2 regions of the Streptomyces sp. NPDC004266 genome follow, and region 2 is predicted to be linked to the other one. Evidence: riboswitches for the same ligand, from Rfam matches in the RefSeq annotation. Region 2 holds a riboswitch; the other holds the start of a gene.

Region 1 (4,183 bases), on a different contig from region 2:
CGCGTGCAGGTCGACGACCATGTAGAAGGCGTCGTGGGTCTCCTGCAGGGCGACCCACTGGCGGACGGCGCCGAGGTAGTTGCCGAGGTGGAACGAACCTGCGGTGGGCTGGATTCCGGAGAGCACGCGGGGACTGTCAGAGGCCATGCACATCATTCTCTCAGGTGTGGGAACCGTTCCCCGACTGCCCGTCCGTCGGGAGCGCGCGGACCCGGTCCCCGACGCGACCGGGAGCACGGCGCGGCCGGTGGCCCCGCGCTCCCGTGGGACGGGAGTGCGGGGCCACCGGTCCCCGGGGGGTGTCTCGCCGGTCACACCGGGAGGCCCGGGGCCGGGTGGGCGGCCATGAGGTCGGCGACCTCGGCGCGGACCGTGCGGAGGGTGTCCTCGTCGCCCTCGCCGGCGGCGGTGACGGCGCGGTCGATCCACTCGGCGACCTTCGCCATGTGGTCCGTGGTGAGGCCCCGGGAGGTGAGGGAGGGGGTGCCGATGCGGATGCCGGAGGGGTCGAAGGGCTTCCGGGTGTCGTAGGGGACGGTGTTGTAGTTGACGACGATCCCGGCCCGGTCGAGGGCCTTCGCGGCGATCTTGCCCGGGACCTGCCTGGGGGTGAGGTCGATCAGGATCAGGTGGTTGTCGGTGCCGCCGGAGACCAGGTCGAAGCCGCGGGCGAGGAGCGCCTCGGCGAGGGCCTTGGCATTGGCGACGACGGCGTGGGCGTAGTCGCGGAAGGAGGGCAGGGAGGCCTCGCGGAGGGCGACGGCGATGGCGGCGGTGGTCTGGTTGTGGGGGCCGCCCTGGAGGCCGGGGAAGACGGCCTTGTCGAGGGCCTTGGCGTGCTCCTCGGTGGACATCAGCATGGCGCCGCGCGGGCCGCGGAGGGTCTTGTGGGTGGTCGTGGAGATCACGTCGACGTGGCCGACCGGGGACGGGTGGGCGCCGCCCGCGATGAGGCCGGCGATGTGGGCGACGTCGGCGACGAGGACGGCGCCGGACTCGCGGGCGATCTCGCCGAAGGCGGCGAAGTCGATGGTGCGGGGCAGTGCGGTGCCGCCGCAGAAGAGGACCTTCGGGCGCTCCTTGAGGGCGAGGTCGCGGACCTGGTCGAAGTCGATGAGCCCGGTGTCCTGGCGGACGCCGTACTGGACGCCGCGGAACCAGCTGCCGGTGGCGGAGACGCCCCAGCCGTGGGTGAGGTGGCCGCCCATGGGCAGGGCCATGCCCATGACGGTGTCGCCGGGCCGCGCGAAGGCGAGGTAGACGGCGAGGTTGGCCGGGGAGCCGGAGTAGGGCTGGACGTTGGCGTGGTCGACGCCGAAGAGGGCCTTGGCGCGCTCGATCGCGAGGGTCTCGACCTGGTCGATGTTCTGCTGGCCCTCGTAGTAGCGGCGGCCGGGGTAGCCCTCGCTGTACTTGTTCTGGAGGACGGTGCCGGAGGCTTCGAGCACGGCGGCGGAGACGTAGTTCTCGCTGGGGATGAGGCGCAGGGTCTCGGCCTGGAGCCGTTCCTCGGCGCCGACGAGGGCGGCGAGCTCGGGGTCGGCGGCGGCGAGGGCGGGGTGCTGCTGCGGGGCGGTCATGGTGGTGTCCTCCGGGCGTTCGGTGGAACGGTCCCGGGCTGAGGTGCGCACGGGACCGGGATCCCGTGATGCCCAGGCGGGCGGCACCTCGTGTGGTGGAGCGCGCGCGGCTCCCCCGGGGTCGCTTCCCCGTACGCCAGTCGCCGTGCGTGTTTCCACAGTAGCGGGCGCGCCGCCGCCGAGGTTTCCCTGTCCGGCATCCGAGCGACGATAAGAAGGGGGCCACACGTACCCCCCGAGCCGCAGGACGAACGGAGATCCCGTGTCGAGGACAGAAGAGGCGATCGCTTCCGCGGACGCGCACAGCGCGCACAACTACCACCCCCTTCCGGTCGTCGTCGCCTCGGCGGACGGCGCCTGGATGACCGACGTCGAGGGCCGTCGCTACCTCGACATGCTCGCCGGGTACTCGGCGCTCAACTTCGGGCACGGCAACCGGCGTCTGATCGACGCGGCGAAGGCGCAGCTGGAGCGGGTGACGCTGACCTCGCGCGCCTTCCACCACGACCGGTTCGCCGAGTTCTGCGCGCGGCTCGCGGAGCTGTGCGGCAAGGAGGCGGTGCTGCCGATGAACACGGGGGCGGAGGCGGTCGAGACGGCCGTGAAGACCGCCCGGAAGTGGGGGTACGAGGTGAAGGGCGTGCCGGACGGGCACGCGAAGATCGTGGTCGCGGCGAACAACTTCCACGGCCGGACGACGACGATCGTGAGCTTCTCGACGGACCACGAGGCGCGGGACCACTACGGGCCGTACACGCCGGGGTTCGAGATCGTGCCCTACGGGGACCTGACGGCGATGGAGGCGGCGGTCACCGAGAACACGGTGGCCGTGCTGCTCGAACCGATCCAGGGCGAGGCGGGGGTCCTGGTCCCGCCGGCCGGTTATCTGGCGGGGGTGCGGGAGCTGACGCGCCGGCGGAACGTGCTCTTCATGGCGGACGAGATCCAGTCGGGCCTGGGCCGGACGGGACGGACGTTCGCGTGCGAGCACGAGGGCGTGGTGCCGGACGTGTACGTCCTCGGGAAGGCGCTGGGCGGCGGGGTGGTGCCGGTGTCGGCGGTGGTGGCCGACCGTGACGTGCTCGGGGTGTTCCGGCCGGGCGAGCACGGGTCGACGTTCGGCGGGAACCCGCTGGCCTGCGCGGTGGCCCTGGAGGTCATCGCGATGCTGCGGACGGGCGAGTTCCAGGAGCGGGCGGCGGAACTGGGCGAGCACCTCCACGCGGAGCTGGGGCTGCTCGTGGGCGGCGGCTCGGTGGAGGCGGTGCGCGGGCGCGGGCTGTGGGCGGGCGTCGACATCGTGCCCTCGAAGGGGACGGGCCGGCGGATCTCGGAGCGGCTCATGGAGCGCGGCGTCCTGGTGAAGGACACGCACGGGTCGACGATCCGGATCGCGCCGCCGCTGGTGATCTCGAAGGAGGACCTGGACTGGGGGTTGGAGCAGCTGAGGGGCGTCCTGTCGGACTGACGCCCGGGCGGTGCGCCCGTCGTGCGGGCGCGCGCCCGCCGGGGCGGTACCCCCGCCTTACGCGCCTGGACCCGCACCCCGTGTGTGCCGTACCTGCCGGTGCGGGTCCAGGCGCGGGAGCCTCTGGCGCCGGCAGGGGCGCCGTTCCGTTGTGCCCACCCTCCCCCGAGCTCTCGGCTTCGCTCGAGCAGGGGGGACCCCCCTCGCCCCGGCGGAACGCCTGCCCACAACGGAGGGGCGGGGGCAACGCCCCGGCGGGTGCGCCCACGTCGGGGGCGCGGGGGCTACAGGATCACGTGGGGGAGGAAGCGGGCGTATTCGTCGGTGACGAGGCCCGTCGACTCCCGGATCCCCAAGCCCGCCGCCTCGTCCTCGACGACCCACGCCCCCAGCACCACCCGGTTGCCGTCGAAGTCGGGCAGGGGGGCCAGTTCCTGGTAGCAGCAGGCCTCCCCGTCCCGTACGAAGGGCTCCGTGCCGGCCTCGTGCAGGGTGACGCCCGCGCCCTCGCGGCCGAGCAGCGGCTTGGCGACCCAGCCGGTGGTGGAGGCGAGTTCGCGCGGCCCGTCGAGGTAGGCGGGCAGCAGGTTGGGGTGGCCGGGGTTCAGCTCCCACAGGATCGCGAGGAGCGCCTTGTTGGAGAGCAGCATCTTCCAGGCGGGTTCGATCCAGCAGGTCGTGCCGGTGCCGCCGCCGTTGTCGAGGGTGTCGAGGACGTGGGGGCCGAAGCGGTCGGTGGTCAGCCACTCCCACGGGTAGAGCTTGAAGCAGCTGCGGATGAAGCGGAGCCGGTCGTCCACGAAGCGGCGCGAGAGCCGGTCCCAGCCGATCCGTTCGACGGAGAGCGCCTCGGTGTCGAGTCCGGCCTGTTGGGCGGTCTCGCGCAGGTACGCGACCGTCATCAGGTCCTCGCCGAGTTCGTCGCCGTCCGAGTGGGCGAAGTGGACGGGGCCGGGCGGGAGGAGGTGGGCCTGGCGCTTCCAGGCGTCGACGAGCCGCTCGTGGAGGGAGTTCCACTGGTCGGCGCCGGGGAATCGTTCCTCCATCCAGAACCACTGGGGGCTCGCCGCCTCCACCAGGGAGGTGGGGGTGTCGGCGTTGTACTCCAGCATCCTGGCCGGACCCGTGCCGTCGT
Region 2 (4,183 bases):
GCCGGAGCGCCCTTCGGACGGCCGGAGGGGGTGGCGCCGGTGGCGGGGGCGGTGCTCCGGGACCGGGAAGGGGTCGGTGACGTGCCGCCCCGCGACTGCCCGGCCCGGTCCCCGGACGCCGTCCGCTTCGGCGTGGCGCTCGTCGTCGTGGAGTTCGCGGACGTGCCGACGCTCGGCGTGTCGGCCGTTCCCGCTCCGGTCGTCGGGGTGGGGACGGCCTGTCCCGTCCCGTCGGTGACGACGGGGGACGGAACGCCGGCCGGGTCCCCGCCGGGCGGGCCGTCGGCGAGTCCGCCCCCTGCCGTCCCGCCCCGTGCGGTCAGGAAGGCGCCGGCCACCAGGGCGGCCGTGAGCAGCGGCACCAGCGGCACGCCGAACCAGCGGGCACGCCGCGCCGCCGGCCCCGGCCGGGCCGCGCCGAGCCGCACGAAGCGGGCCGACCACGCGGAGTCGGCACCGGTCGCGAGGCCCTCGACAGTGAGGGACCCGGTCCGACGGCGGTCGGCGGAGTCCGGTGCGACCGATGCCGGTGCGACCGATGCGGGTGCGACCGACCCGGTCGGATTCGGAATCGTCGAAGAGCCCGTGTCCGTGGGGTCCGTGTCGATGGGATCCGTATCGGTGGGAGTCGAAGGGCCCGTATCGGTGTCGGTGGGACCGGACGGGCCCGGACGGCCCGGTTCGGGCTGCGGAGTGGCGGTCTGCGGGTGGGACACAGGGACCAGACTCGCCGTTCGGCGGCGGCGCGGCCAGCCTTCACCGGCCGCCGGGCTCGACCTGTACAGAATCGTGACGATCGCCGACCGCGCGCGCTCGCGCCCCCGCCGCTCCCCCGTCACCGCCGCCGCCCGGACACAGCCGCCTACAGGCCGAGCTGACGCTCCGCGCCCTCGACCGTCTGGGCGAGGAGCACGGCGATGGTCATGGGGCCGACACCGCCGGGGACCGGGGTGATGAGGGAGGCGCGCTCGGCGGCCGACGCGAAGTCGACGTCGCCGATGTTGCCCGGGTTGTAGCCGGCGTCGATGACGACGGCGCCCGGCTTGATGTCCTCGCCCTTGATGAAGTTCGGCTTCCCCACGGCGGCGACCAGGACGTCGGCCTCACGGACCACCGAGGAGAGGTCCTGGGTGCGGGAGTGGCAGTAGGTGACGGTGGCGTCGCGGCCGAGCAGGAGCAGCCCGGCCGGCTTGCCCAGGATGGCGCTGCGACCCACGACGACCGCGCGCTTGCCGCTGAGTTCGACGTCGTAGGCGTCGAGGAGGCGCATGATGCCGCCGGGCGTGCAGGAGACGAAGCCGGGCAGGCCGAAGCCCATGGCGGCGAAGGAGGCCATGGTGACGCCGTCGACGTCCTTCTCGGGGGCGATGGCCTCGAAGGCGGCGCGCTCGTCGATGTGGGGGCCGACCGGGTGCTGGAGCAGGATGCCGTGGACCTCGGGGTCCTCGGACAGGGCGGTGATGGCGGCGACGAGCTCCTCGGTCGTCGTCTCGGCGGGCAGTTCGACGTGCTTGGAGCGGATTCCGGCCTTCGCGCAGCGGTTCTGCTTCATCTTCACGTACGTGACGGAGGCCGGGTCCGCGCCGACCAGGACGGTCGCGAGGCACGGCGTGACGCCGGTGCGGCGGGTGATCTCGGCGGCTCGGGCGGCGGTCTCCTCGACCGTACGGCGGGCGAGGGCCGTGCCGTCCATGAGGGTGGCGGTGTCGGTGGACATGGGAACTCCTGGGCGTCGTCTCTGACAGGTGATTCGCCCAGGCGCACGGCATCGGCACGGTCGCGCCGTTGCGGCGCGCTCCGCCGGGCCGCTCCCCGGTGGTGATCCACCTCAAGCGCCAGTCACGGCCCGGACCCCACTCTACGTGAGCGGCCGGGGGCCCGTACCGGACAGGGTGCATATGCCGTGGTGCGAGGTGGCTTGTGGGGCGCCCCCGGGCGCACCACGATGAGCGCGACGGGCCGGGACGACCTCGACGAGGAGGCCGAGTTGAGCGATGCGTGGATGGCCGCGGAGCCACGATCGGAACGGGCACCGACGGCGGATCCGGGAGCGGGAGCGACTCCCCGCCCGTGGGAGGGCCGGGGTACGACGACCGCCAAGGGCGCATCGGCAGCCCGGGACGCGGGCACCGGCCGAGAGAGCGGCGGACGCACAGGCGCCCGCCGAGGCGACGACGGACGCACGGCCACCGGCCCGGGCAAGGATGCCCATGGGGACACGGACGTCCACCGGAGCGCGGACGTCCACCGGAGCACGGCTGCGGCCCCGGGCACGGACGCCGATCCGCCCGTCCGGGAGGCCCGCCCGCTGGTGGCCGCGTCCTGGCGCCGGTCCGTACGCGCGCGCGTGAGCCCCGACGGGGCGGCTCGGGTGGAACTGGACGAGGACGAGCTCGTCGCGTGCCGGGAGGCCCACCCCCTCTCCGCGGCGATGCCGGTGATCCGGGAGCTGATGGGGGCGTACGCGACGGACGGCGAGCACCTTCTCGCGGTCTGCGACGCCGCCGGACGCATGCTGTGGGTCGAGGGGCACCCGGCCACCCTGCGCAAGGCGCGGGGGATGAACTTCGTCGCCGGGGCCCGCTGGTCGGAGGCGGCGGCCGGGACGAACGCGCCGGGCACCGCCCTGGCCGTCGACCGGCCGGTGCAGGTCGTCGCCGCCGAGCACTTCCGGCGTCCGGTGCGGGCGTGGACCTGCGCCGCGGCCCCCGTGCACGACCCGCACAGCGGGAGGGTGATCGGCGCGGTCGACATCACCGGCGGAGAGCGGCTCGCGCACCCGCACAGCCTCGGCTTCGTCCAGGCGGTGGCCCGCGCGGCCGAGTCCCAGTTGGCCCTGCTCGGACCGGCCCCGGACCCGGAGCGGATCAGGCTGTCGGCGCTCGGCCGGGACGAGGCGGTGCTCTCGGTGGGCGGGCGGCGACTGCGGCTGAGCCGCCGTCACAGCGAGATCCTGGCGGTCCTCGCGCACCGGCCGGAGGGGGTGGGCGGCGACGAACTCCTCACCCTCCTGTACGAGGACGGGGCGGTCACGCCGGTGACGCTGCGGGCGGAGCTGTCCCGGCTGCGCGCCCTGCTCGGCCCCGATGTGCTGCGATCGCGGCCGTACCGGCTCGCCGCACCGGTGGACGCGGACTTCACGACGGTCGACCGGAGGCTCGCCTCGGGGGCCGTCGCGGCGGCGGCCGGGGAGTACGCGGGCCCGCTGCTCCCCGCGTCGATCGCGCCCGGGGTGGTACGGCTGCGGGAGCGGCTCGCGGACCGGCTGCGGGCGGCGCTGGTGGACCGGGGCGATCCCGGGCTGCTCGCCGACTGGGCGTACAGCGCGTGGGGCGAGGACGACGTGGTGGTCTGGCGGGCGCTGTGCGCGGCGGTACCGGCGCCGCAGCTTCCTCCCGTACGGGCGAGGCTCGACTCCCTGGAGGCGGAACTGTCCGCCGGCGCAACGGACTTGCAACGTACGGTTCACCACACTCGGGCGTGAGCGCCGGCCAGGGACGGCCGGCGCGTCCGAGGGAGGCCATGCCCATGACCCGTTACGCCGCACCCGGTACCGAGGGCGCGCTCATGTCGTACCAGGCCCGCTACGACCACTGGATCGGCGGCGAGTACGTCGCCCCGGCGGGCGGCCGCTACTTCGAGAACCCCAGCCCGGTCGACGGCCGCCCCTTCACGGAGGTCGCGCGCGGCACCGCCGAGGACGTGGAGCGCGCCCTCGACGCGGCGCACGCGGCGGCCCCGGCGTGGGGGCGGACGGCGCCGGCGGAGCGGGCGGCCGTCCTGCTGCGGATCGCGGACCGCATGGAGAGCAACCTGGAGGCGCTCGCGGTCGCCGAGACCTGGGACAACGGCAAGCCCGTGCGGGAGACGCTCGCCGCGGACATCCCGCTCGCGATCGACCACTTCCGCTACTTCGCGGGGGCGCTGCGGGCCCAGGAGGGCGCGCTGAGCGAGATCGACGACGACACCGTGGCGTACCACTTCCACGAGCCGCTGGGCGTGGTCGCGCAGATCATCCCGTGGAACTTCCCGATCCTGATGGCGGTCTGGAAGCTGGCGCCGGCGCTGGCCGCGGGCAACGCGGTGGTCCTCAAGCCGGCCGAACAGACCCCGGCCTCGGTGCACTTCTGGCTGAGCCTGGTCGCGGACCTGCTGCCGCCGGGCGTCCTGAACGTCGTCAACG

Evidence for each region. A riboswitch is a leader RNA that binds a small molecule or an ion and turns the genes downstream of it on or off. The one in region 2 is predicted to bind ZMP and ZTP.
Region 1: another riboswitch for ZMP and ZTP. It lies ahead of glyA (serine hydroxymethyltransferase); the one in region 2 lies ahead of ACFYUZ_RS27640 (bifunctional 5,10-methylenetetrahydrofolate dehydrogenase/5,10-methenyltetrahydrofolate cyclohydrolase).

Annotation. Positions count from the first base shown of each region.
Region 1 is NZ_JBIAMM010000003.1:9,866-14,048, forward strand. It holds gene trpS (tryptophan--tRNA ligase) at 1-147, opposite strand, end outside; gene glyA (serine hydroxymethyltransferase) at 312-1,580, opposite strand; ZMP/ZTP riboswitch at 1,644-1,734, opposite strand; gene rocD (ornithine--oxo-acid transaminase) at 1,843-3,048, shown strand; gene ACFYUZ_RS08020 (glutathionylspermidine synthase family protein) at 3,333-4,183, opposite strand, start outside.
Region 2 is NZ_JBIAMM010000012.1:261,535-265,717, forward strand. It holds gene ACFYUZ_RS27635 (hypothetical protein) at 1-428, opposite strand, end outside; gene ACFYUZ_RS27640 (bifunctional 5,10-methylenetetrahydrofolate dehydrogenase/5,10-methenyltetrahydrofolate cyclohydrolase) at 863-1,717, opposite strand; ZMP/ZTP riboswitch at 1,746-1,853, opposite strand; partial or broken gene ACFYUZ_RS27645 (GAF domain-containing protein) at 2,309-3,484, shown strand; gene ACFYUZ_RS27650 (aldehyde dehydrogenase family protein) at 3,529-4,183, shown strand, end outside.